DNA from 3 places in the Mycolicibacterium alvei genome. Region 1 is predicted to be linked to each of the others. Evidence: predicted binding sites of a transcription regulator. Region 1 holds the regulator's gene; each other region holds the start of a gene.
The links. The regulator LexA, encoded in region 1, represses DNA repair genes until DNA is damaged. The targets are predictions, from matches to a motif close to CGAACANNTGTTCG.
Positions count from the first base shown of each region.

Region 2: G6N44_RS11115 (error-prone DNA polymerase) is a predicted target of LexA. The motif match lies at 1,937-1,950, and genes of this name have one in related genera.
Region 3: G6N44_RS05160 (HNH endonuclease signature motif containing protein) is a predicted target of LexA. The motif match lies at 2,013-2,026, and genes of this name have one in related genera.

Region 1 covers NZ_AP022565.1:1,300,386-1,303,660, reverse strand. The annotation lists gene G6N44_RS06175 (LGFP repeat-containing protein) at 1-1,045, shown strand, start outside; gene lexA (transcriptional repressor LexA) at 1,094-1,813, opposite strand; gene G6N44_RS06165 (LysM peptidoglycan-binding domain-containing protein) at 2,070-2,615, shown strand; gene nrdR (transcriptional regulator NrdR) at 2,780-3,238, shown strand; gene G6N44_RS06155 (PhzF family protein) at 3,248-3,275, opposite strand, start outside.
Region 2 covers NZ_AP022565.1:2,308,662-2,311,936, reverse strand. The annotation lists gene G6N44_RS11125 (APC family permease) at 1-832, shown strand, start outside; gene G6N44_RS11120 (hypothetical protein) at 852-1,844, opposite strand; gene G6N44_RS11115 (error-prone DNA polymerase) at 1,964-3,275, shown strand, end outside.
Region 3 covers NZ_AP022565.1:1,101,107-1,104,381, forward strand. The annotation lists gene fmt (methionyl-tRNA formyltransferase) at 1-301, opposite strand, end outside; gene G6N44_RS05160 (HNH endonuclease signature motif containing protein) at 506-2,008, opposite strand; gene G6N44_RS05165 (LemA family protein) at 2,123-2,659, opposite strand; gene G6N44_RS05170 (DUF2207 domain-containing protein) at 2,653-3,275, opposite strand, start outside.

The DNA of each region.
Region 1 (3,275 bases):
CTGGTGGTGGCTGATCGCGGTGGTCCCGGTCGTGCTGCTCGCCGGGCTGATCGTGGGGGCTGCGCTCTGGCACCGTCGCCGCGCCGGTGGCGATGACGACTTCGACCATGACCCGTTCGACGACGACTACGCCGACGGCCCCAAGGCTTCGTCCTATGACGAGGACCGATACGGCGATGCTCGGTATGGATCGGGTGGGTACGACCGCGACGAGTATCGCGATGATCGCGGGTCCGATGTGGCGAACGACTACGGGCCGAGCGCTGCCTATGGCGGCGAGGTCGCGACGACGCGGTTCGCCGAACCCGGCGAGCAATCGACGAGTGCGGCATCTCCGTACGACGAGCCCACCGACATCGCCATCCCGGTCAGTCAGTGGGCCGCCCCGCACGGAGCGGCCGGCGGCTACGGGGCACCGGGCGAGGACGAGGAACCGCCGGAGGATTCCTCGCGGCTGGCCGGCCCGGAGCAGGGCTTTGACGACTATGACGACTTCGAATCCGACTATGACGATGAAGACGACGATTTCGAGGACGATGGATTCGACGACGAAGACCTCGATACGCCCATCGACGCCGACTTCGAGGAAGTCGCCGAAGACGACGACGTCGATGACTTCGAAGCGGAGCTCGTAGACGAGAACCCGCCGGACACCCGGTCGCTCGGCGGTGCAGTCGGCGGGATGCGCGAGGCCGGGGCTTTCGCGGCGCTGAGCGGACTGGTGCCGGGCGATCAGGACAACGTGGACACCGCGCCCACCCGCGTCATCACCGAGGCGGAGGCCTACAGCGGTGAGGCCTACAGCAGTGAGGCGCACAGCGGGCGCCATGCCGCCATCGAACTCGACGAGATACCCAGTGCCACCGCGATCCACCTACCGTTGGAGGACCCGAACCGCGCGCCGGAGGGCTATCCGATCAAGGCGGACACCAAGTCCGGCCGATACTGGGCGCCCGACAGCAGTGAGTACGACGATGCAGTGGCCGAGATCTGGTTTGCCAGTGAGGAATTCGCCCGTACGAACGGATTCGTGCGCACGGATTGAGCGGTAGGGCCCGGGCCGCCATCCGGTGCAACCGGGCCCGCCGGACGGTCAGATCTTGCGGATCACGGTGACAACCTTGCCGAGCACCGCGGCGTCGTTGCCGGGGATCGGCTCATATGCCGGGTTGTGCGGCATCAGCCAGACCTGACCGCGGGTCCGCTTGAACGTCTTGACCGTGGCTTCGCCGTCGATCATGGCTGCCACGATGTCTCCGTTGTCGGCCACACTCTGCTGGCGCACGACCACCCAGTCGCCGTCGCAGATGGCGGCATCGACCATCGAGTCGCCGACGACCTTGAGCAGGAACAGCGACCCTTCGCCGACCAGTTCGCGCGGTAGCGGGAAGACGTCCTCGACGGCCTGTTCGGCCAGGATGGGACCGCCCGCGGCGATACGCCCGAGCACCGGCACGAAGGTCGGCTCGGGAAGCGCATCGGAACCGGCCACGTCGGTGGACACCAGAGCGGTGGGCGACGGATCGTCGGCGACACGTACGTCGACCGCGCGCGGGCGGTTGGGATCCCGACGCAGGTAGCCCTTGCGTTCCAGGGTGCGCAACTGGTGGGCGACCGACGAAGTCGAGGTCAACCCGACCGCATCGCCGATCTCGCGGATGCTCGGCGGGTAGCCGCGACTGCTCACCGACGCGCGGATCACGTCGAGAATGGTGCGTTGCCGGTCGGTGAGCCCTTCGGTTCGGCGTGGGCCGGCGCCGTCCGATCCGGCCGGGCTGTCGGTGCTGCCGTCCCTGCTGCGATCGTCGCTCATGGGGCCGAATGTAGTCGTTGATCGAACATTAATCAAACATGTGTTCGACGCGTGTTGTGGGCGTGTCTGCTGGTGGGGCCGCGTGGTGGGGTGCGCGACGGGTGTTTCCGGCCCGGGTGCGGGATCGGCGACCCCGGAGTCGTCGGTGCCCTGCTCTATCGTTTGGCAACAGTTCGATCACATGTTCTATCAATCGAACACCTGAGCGAGTACATTCGAACACAAGAGCGAATCCGTCCCACCGAAAGGCAGTCAGATGGCGATCATCGATATCCCCGCCGATAGCCGTTCCCGCGCGGCTCGGGCCGTGCCCCAGTCGCCACCGCAGCGCGCCAGGGTTCGGGGCGGTGCCGGCACTGCCGGTGCTGTAGGTGCGAAGGGCAGCGCCACCTTCGGTAGCGGTGCGGCCAGGCCGGTCCGCCGGGTGCAACGCCCGGCCCCGGACCGCCCCGCTGCCGGCACGGTCCGCTACCGCGGAACCGGAGTGCTGATGTCGCGCGCATCCCATCGCAGTCGGCCCATCACGCCGGTGACCACGGTGTTGCTGGCCCTGGTCGCCGCCGGCATCACGGTGTGGCTGGGCCTCGTGGCCCAGTTCGGTGGGGTGATGGGGATCGAGAGCCCGGAGCCGACCGAGCTTGCGGTGGTCCAGGTGAAATCGGGGGAGACGCTGCAGCAGGTGGCGCGCAGGGTCGCCCCGGATGCCCCGGTGTCCCGGGTCGTCGAGCAGATCCGTGACCTCAACCAACTGGAATCCGCAGCAGTCGACCCCGGGCAGACGCTGCTCGCGCCGGTGGGCTGAGCAGCCCGATGCCTGCTGAATCGTCCTGGCCGGCAGCCACACTGGCCGGCGTCGGAGTGAGTCCCTACATGCCACTGGACCCGGCGGTGAGTCTCCCGCGGGCATCGCGGGTACGCTCAAGGACGCTCGAACTAGTTGTCCGGCGGTATGACGAAGGAGCGGTAATGCACTGTCCGTTCTGCCGTCATCCTGATTCGCGCGTCGTCGATTCCCGGGAGGCCGACGAGGGCCAGGCCATTCGGCGCCGGCGATCATGCCCGGAGTGCGGACGTCGGTTCACCACCGTGGAGACCGCGGTGCTGGCTGTGGTGAAGCGCAGCGGCGTGACCGAGCCCTTCAGCCGGGAGAAAGTCATCCGTGGCGTGCGCCGGTCCTGTCAGGGCAGGCAGGTCGACGATGATGCACTCAATGTTTTGGCGCAGAAGGTCGAGGATGCCGTCCGGGGGCTCGGCACGCCGGAGATCCCCAGCAATGAGGTCGGCTTGGCGATTCTCGGACCGCTCCGCGAGTTGGACGAGGTCGCCTACCTGAGATTCGCCTCGGTGTACCGGTCGTTCTCGTCGGCCGAGGACTTCGAACGCGAGATCGAGGCGCTACGGGCGCATCGCGGCGCCGAGGCGTAGAGGCGTAGATCAACCCACTCGCGTGGTGCCGTCATTG
Region 2 (3,275 bases), 1.0 Mb from region 1:
GATCTTCGCGTTCTGGGGTTGGGACACCTGCCTGACGCTGGGGGAGGAGTCCAAGGATCCGACGAAGGTGCCGGGCCGGGCCGGGCTGTTGTGTGTGCTGTCCATCCTGGCGACGTATCTGCTTATCGCGGTCGCGGTGATGATGTATGCCGGCGTCGGTGAAGCCGACCTGGGACTGGGCAATCCGGACAACGCCGAGAACGTGTTCGCGGCGTTGGCCGATCCGGTGCTCGGCACGTGGGCAGGGCCGCTGCTGTTCCTGGCGATCCTGGCCTCGTCGGTGGCCAGCCTGCAGACCACGTTCCTGCCCGCCGCCCGGGCGATGCTGGCGATGGGCGCCTACAAGGCGTTCCCGCCACGCTTTGCCGAGGTCAGCCCGCGCTACCTGGTGCCGGTATTCGCAACCGTCACCGCCGGGGTGGTCACCGGGGTGTTCTACACCGCGGTGAGCCTGCTGTCGGAGAGCGCACTGCTGGATACCATTGCGGCCCTTGGCATCATGATCTGCTGGTACTACGGCATCACGGCGTTTGCGTGTGTCTGGTACTTCCGCCGTGAGCTGTTCGCCAACGCCCAGAACATGGTGTTCAAGTTCCTGTTCCCCCTGCTCGGCGGAATCGTGCTGGCCGCGGTGTTCGTCATCTCGATCGGCGAGAGCATGGACCCGGACAACGCCAGCGGGGCCGCGGTCGGCGGCATCGGCCTGGTGTTCTACATCGGCTTCGGCGTGCTGATCCTCGGTGCCGTGCTGATGATGATCTGGCGGTCTCGCAGCCCCGAGTTTTTCCGGGGCCAGACACTGCGGCACGACACGCCGTCACTCGTCGAGTAGCGGCTGCCGAAACGCCGAGTCAGCCGGCGGCGTTGCCGATACCGGACTTGCCCGGATTGTGGGCAATGTGAAGTGGATCGAGCAGATCCCACACCGTCGCGACGGCCTGGACCTTCAGATCGGCGGCCGGACCCTCCAGGTTGATCACGTCGGCGACGAGGTCGTAGCCGTAGTACACGAACGATCCCGGCGGGGTGGTCTTGATCAACTCGTTGATGATGGTCTGCCTGGCATCCAGGGCGGCTGCATCGTTGCCGACTGCGGGAGCCAGGTTGGTCACGATCTTGCCGATCGGGATGACGGCGTTGACCCACGGGATCATCTGGCTACCCCGGTAGATCTGTTCGGTCGCCTCACGCACGAGGGGATCGAGCTCATTGGGTGAGGCATCCATCAGTGCGTTCCGGAGATCCATGATCGGCTGGGGGATATCCGTCGGCTCCGGATCGTTGCCGCGGAACGGGTTGGGATCCCATGCCGGGCCATCGTCCGCGGTGTCGGCCTGGGCCTGTACTGCGCGCGGCGCGACGGTCTCGGTGTCCGGCGTGTCGGCCACTACCGGCGCCGGTTTGGGTGCCGCCGCCTGCTTGGGAGTGAACAGGTCCTTGAGCTTGGCGACCTCGCCGGCCTCGAATTCCTCGGCGCTGGGCTTCGGCTTGGGCTTGACCGCCTCCGGCTTGGCGGGTCTTGCGTCCTGTACGGCCTTGTTGACGCGTGCGGCCGCTTTCTCGATCGTGTCGGCCTGCTTGTCGAGGGTGTCCTTGAAGACGTTGTCCTTGAACGTGGACAAAGGCTTGGGGCGCTTGGTCTCGCCGGCCTTGGTCTCACCGCGTTTGGGTCCGGCGTTGACGTGCTGGGATGTGCTGCTGGTCGAGTCCTTGGCCGCGCCGTCGGTCGAATCAGCGTGGGCGGTGCCCTGTCCGGCCACGGCGATCGCCGCCCCGACTCCGGCCGCCACCGCGACACCACCGACGTAGCCGATGTACCTGGTTGATGCTGACGTCGATGCCATTGCCCGTCCTCTCACAGCCGATCCCCAGCCCAGCAGCATCGTAGGGGGCGGCGGCGTGGTCGGCATCACGAGGTACGCACCCCATTCAACTTCGAACAAACGTTCGATATGCTGAAGTGGTGAGTTGGCACAACGGGCCGCCGAGCTGGTCGGAGATGGAGCGGGTGCTGACCGGCAAGCCGCGCCGTTCCGGCCTGCCGTTGGAGCTCGCGGGCGACGGTGGGGACAGCCCGGCCTGGTCGCGTAAGCGCGGCACCTATCAGCCGCCGGAGCTCGACCGGTCGCGAACGTCGATCCGCTATGCCGAACTGCACACGCACAGCGCCTACAGCTTCCTCGACGGTGCGAGCACCCCGGAGGAGTTGGTCGAGGAGGCGGCCCGGCTGAACCTGCGGGCCATCGCGCTGACCGATCACGACGGGCTCTACGGCGTGGTCCGGTTCGCCGAGGCGGCCAGGGAGCTGGATCTGGCCACGGTATTCGGCGCCGAGTTGTCGCTGGGGAACATTCCCCGCACCGAGGATCCCGATCCGCCCGGCCCGCATCTGCTGGTCCTGGCCCGCGGGCCGGAAGGGTACCGGCGGTTGTCCCGAGAGATTGCCAAGGCGCACCTGGCCGGTGGTGAGAAGGGTAAACCCCGTTACGACTTCGACGGCCTCGCCGAAGCTGCCGGCGGGCACTGGCACATCCTCACGGGCTGTCGTAAAGGTCATGTCCGCCAGGCACTTTCAGAAGGTGGGCCGGAAGCTGCCGCCGCCGCGCTGGTCGATCTGGTGGATCGCTTCGGAGCCGGCCGGGTCAGCGTCGAGCTCACCCATCACGGCCATCCGTGTGACGACGAGCGCAATGCCACCCTGGCCGGACTGGCTCAGCGGTTCGGGCTACCGGTGGTGGCGACCACCGGCGCGCACTTCGCTGCACCCGACCGGGGTCGACTGGCCATGGCGATGGCGGCGATCCGGGCCCGCAACTCGATGGACACCGCAGCGGGGTGGCTGGCCCCGTTCGGCGGGTCTCACCTGCGCTCGGGGGAGGAGATGGCCCAGCGGTTCGGCATCGAGATCGTTTCGGCTGCAGCCGATCTCGGTGAGCAGTGCGCCTTCGGGCTGGCACTCATCGCCCCGCAGTTACCACCGTTCGACGTCCCGGCCGGGCATACCGAGGACAGCTGGCTGCGCGAGTTGGTGATGGCCGGGGCTGCCGAGCGGTACGGGCCCGTCGACAACGCAGGCAAGGCCTATGCGCAGATCGAACACGAACTGCGGATCATCGAGCAGCTGAAGTTCCCCGGCTATTTCCTGGTGGTGCACGACATCACCCGGTTCTGCCGGGACAACGACATCCTGTGCCAGGGCAGGGGATCGGCGGCCAACTCGGCGGTCTGCTACGCGCTCAAGGTCACCAACGTCGACCCGATTGCCAACGAGCTGC
Region 3 (3,275 bases), 200 kb from region 1:
GCGGCACGGCGAGCAGGCGCTCGCTCAGCAGCGCACCGTAGGCGACCACCGCACAGCAGTCCGGTGCCAGCTCGGACAGCTCGGCGACGAACTCGTCGGAGTTGGGCTTGGCCGGTCGCAGAACCGGGATGTCGTGTTCGAGCGCCAGCTGCGCGACCGGCGATGGAGCGGGTTTGCCGCGACGTCCGGCCGCGGCGTCGGGCCGGGTCAGCACCGCGACCACCTCATGACGGGGCGAGTCGATCAGCCGCTGCAACGACGGGAGGGCAGGCTCTGGAGTTCCGGCAAAGACAAGACGCACCGAATCAGTTTAGGTATCCGGCCCGCTGCTCCCCTAATGGCTCGGCTCATCGACGTCGAGTTGACGCAGAGCTGCCGTCCGGGCTCGAGCAGTTGCCCATCGCTGCCCCCGACTCAAGGAATCAGGCCCAGCATGTCGAGTTTGCGCGTGTCGGAGCTCAATCATGTTGTGCAGCAGCGTGGTTGGGCTGAATTGGGGCGGGTTCTAGCCGTCGCCAGATTCTTCCGGTGGGACCAGGAGTTCTTCGGGGTGGAAGTGGTGGTTGAGGGTGTCTTGGCCGGTGTTCATCAGGGGTGGTGGATGCCAGTGGATGCGGCCGGTGTGTGGGTCGATGCTGGTGGTCCAGCCCAGTCCGATGAGGCGGTTGTCGGGTCCGCAGCTCAGGGCAAGGTCGGGGGCGTCGGTGTGTCCGCCGTGTTGCCAGTCGGCTTGAGCGTGGTGGACCTGGCAGTGGTCGGCCGGTGCGGTGCAGCCGGGGCGGGTGCAGCCGCGGTCGCGGTTGTAGAGCAGGAGCCGTTGGGCTTTGGTGGCCAGTCGGGTGGTGCGGGCCATGTAGAGCGGTTCGGCGGTGTGGTGCTCGTAGACGATCAGGTAGTGAAAGCTGTGCGATGCCAAGCGGAGGAGGTCTGTCATCGGCATCCGCAGGCCCGCCCCGGTGATGGCGATGCCGGCCCCGGCTTCCAGTTCGGCCAGGGTGGTGGAGACGACCACGGTGACCGGCAGGCCGCCGTGCTGGCCGAGTCGTTTGGACATCAGCAGTTCGCGCAGTGCCACTTTGAGTGCGTCGTGGTTGCGCTGGGCCTGGGTTCGGGTGTCGCGGCTCGCCGCCTCCCGCTGCGCTCGCTGACCTGGGGACTCGTCGGTAGCAGCCGGCTCAGGCTGGGGCTCGGGCTCGGGTTCGGCCTTTGCGTCTGGGGCGTCGGCGCCTGGGGCGTCGGGAGTGTCGAGCGGGTTGGGCGTGGGGTTGTGGACTGGTTGTTGGTCACCGGGGTTGTTGATGCCGGGTGCGCCCCACACGCCGGTGACAGTGGTCAGATATGCCGCTGTCTCGGGGTCGAGCCAGCCCTGGATATGAACCAGTCCGTCGGGATCTTGTTTGCCGACACGTAGTCCACGTAGGTGGGCGGCGACATCGGGTGAGTCGCCGTCTTGGTTGAGCAGATAGAGCAGTTTGTCCGCGGCGGCCTTGAGCGTTTCGGGGGTGTCGCGAGTGGCTGCGGCCACCAGGTCGGTTTCGATCTGGGCGAGTTCAGCGGGGCTCAGGTACTTTTCGGCTTTGGCGACGGTGTCGCCGATGATCGTGATGTGTTCAGTGTTGATCGCCCCGGACAGCAGCCCCTCGGCGCATGCGGGCAGTAGCGGTTCCAGCACCTCACCGCCGATGGCATAGCGCGGCCCGAGGTCGACGGCTGCGGCCACGCGGCGTGACGCTTCCTTGCCGCTGATCCGCATCCGGGTGGCCAGCACATCCTTCCAGGACTTGCCGCCGATCTCGTGCGGGGCGGCCTGAGCCATCAGGGCGGCTTGAATCCGGTGATCGATCATCGCCTGCGTGCGGGCCTGCTGCTCGCGCTGGGACTGCATCGCCAACAACTCGGCGGTGTCGAACCCGGTGAAATCACTGTCAGCCAGCGCCGCGGTCGCGGCCAGGTGGCCGGCGAGTGCGGTCTGTACCGCGTCCCGGCTCTGCACCAACCCAACCTTCATGATTCGAACACTAGTTCGATATCCTGACAGAAGCGCCGAGTTTGGGACCCACGGGACCAAAGTGGCCAAAGTTTTTTGGCAGGAGCTCAGGCGGGTCTGCCTGGAACCTCGAAGCTATTGGGGAGAGCGGTAGTACTCCCGTTCCGATACTCCGGCCAGCGGCGCCAGATACACCCAAGGGATGGATCCGACCAGCCGGTTGAGGGTGGCCACAGCGTCGTTGTAGTACTGGCGGGCGAACGCCAGCTTGTTCTCGGTGTCGGTCAGGTTCTCCTGCAGGTTCATGAAGTTGGCGGACGAATTGAGTTGCGGGTAGGACGATCCCAACGCCAGCATGCCGGTCAGCGCACTGTCCAGATCGTGTTCGGCGGCGCTGCGCTGCACCACCGAGGCACCACCGGTCGCCGCGGCCAGGGCGGCCTGGGCCCCGCTGACCCGGCCGAGGACCGCCGTCTCGTGCGAGGCGAACGTTGCCACGGCCTGCACGAGCGCCGGAATCAGTGCTGCCCGGCGGGTCAACTCGACGTCGATGCCACCGAGCGCCTCGGCGACCCGCACGTCCGCCGCCCGCAGTTTGTTGTAGCCCACGACGAAGCCCACCAGTACCGCCACCGCGAGTACCAGCACCACGATCAACAGCAGTCTCACCACGAGCCTCCCCCTCCTCCTCCGCCACCCCCACCGCCTCCACCGGACGACGATGATCCGCCGCTCGACGACGAGGAGGACGACTGCGAGGCGGTGTACGCCCCGATCGACGACGATAGTGCCGATTCGAAACTGTCGAAGTCCGCGCCCCCGGATCCGCCGGTGAAACCGTGGCTGCTGTCCGACGATGACGACGAGTTGTACCAGTTTGGTTGGGGTGCAGCGGCCCCCACGGTGTCCTGATACTTCTTGGCCCACAGTGCGGCGGTACCGCCGGCCACCGCGAACGGAATATAGGCCAGGTAGAGGTCTTTGCGGGCAGCGAAGTCGAACCTGGTCTCGGCCGAGTCAGTGGACAACAGCCGGTGGAAACCCTCGGCCCGCGACCACAATTCGCGACCGGCCGGGGTCCGACGGGTCCCCACACCGCCCTTCCACGAACTTACGGAGAACACGAAGAACGCCGCGAACGGCAACCCCCACAAAGTGATACCGAACCAGAGGAAGAAGCCGGCCAGCGTGGCGAAGAACGCCGCGACATTGGCGACCCGGATCCACAGTTCCTTGCGACGCTTGACCATGAAGCCGCCGTCGAGGGCCCATTTGCGCACCGCGACAA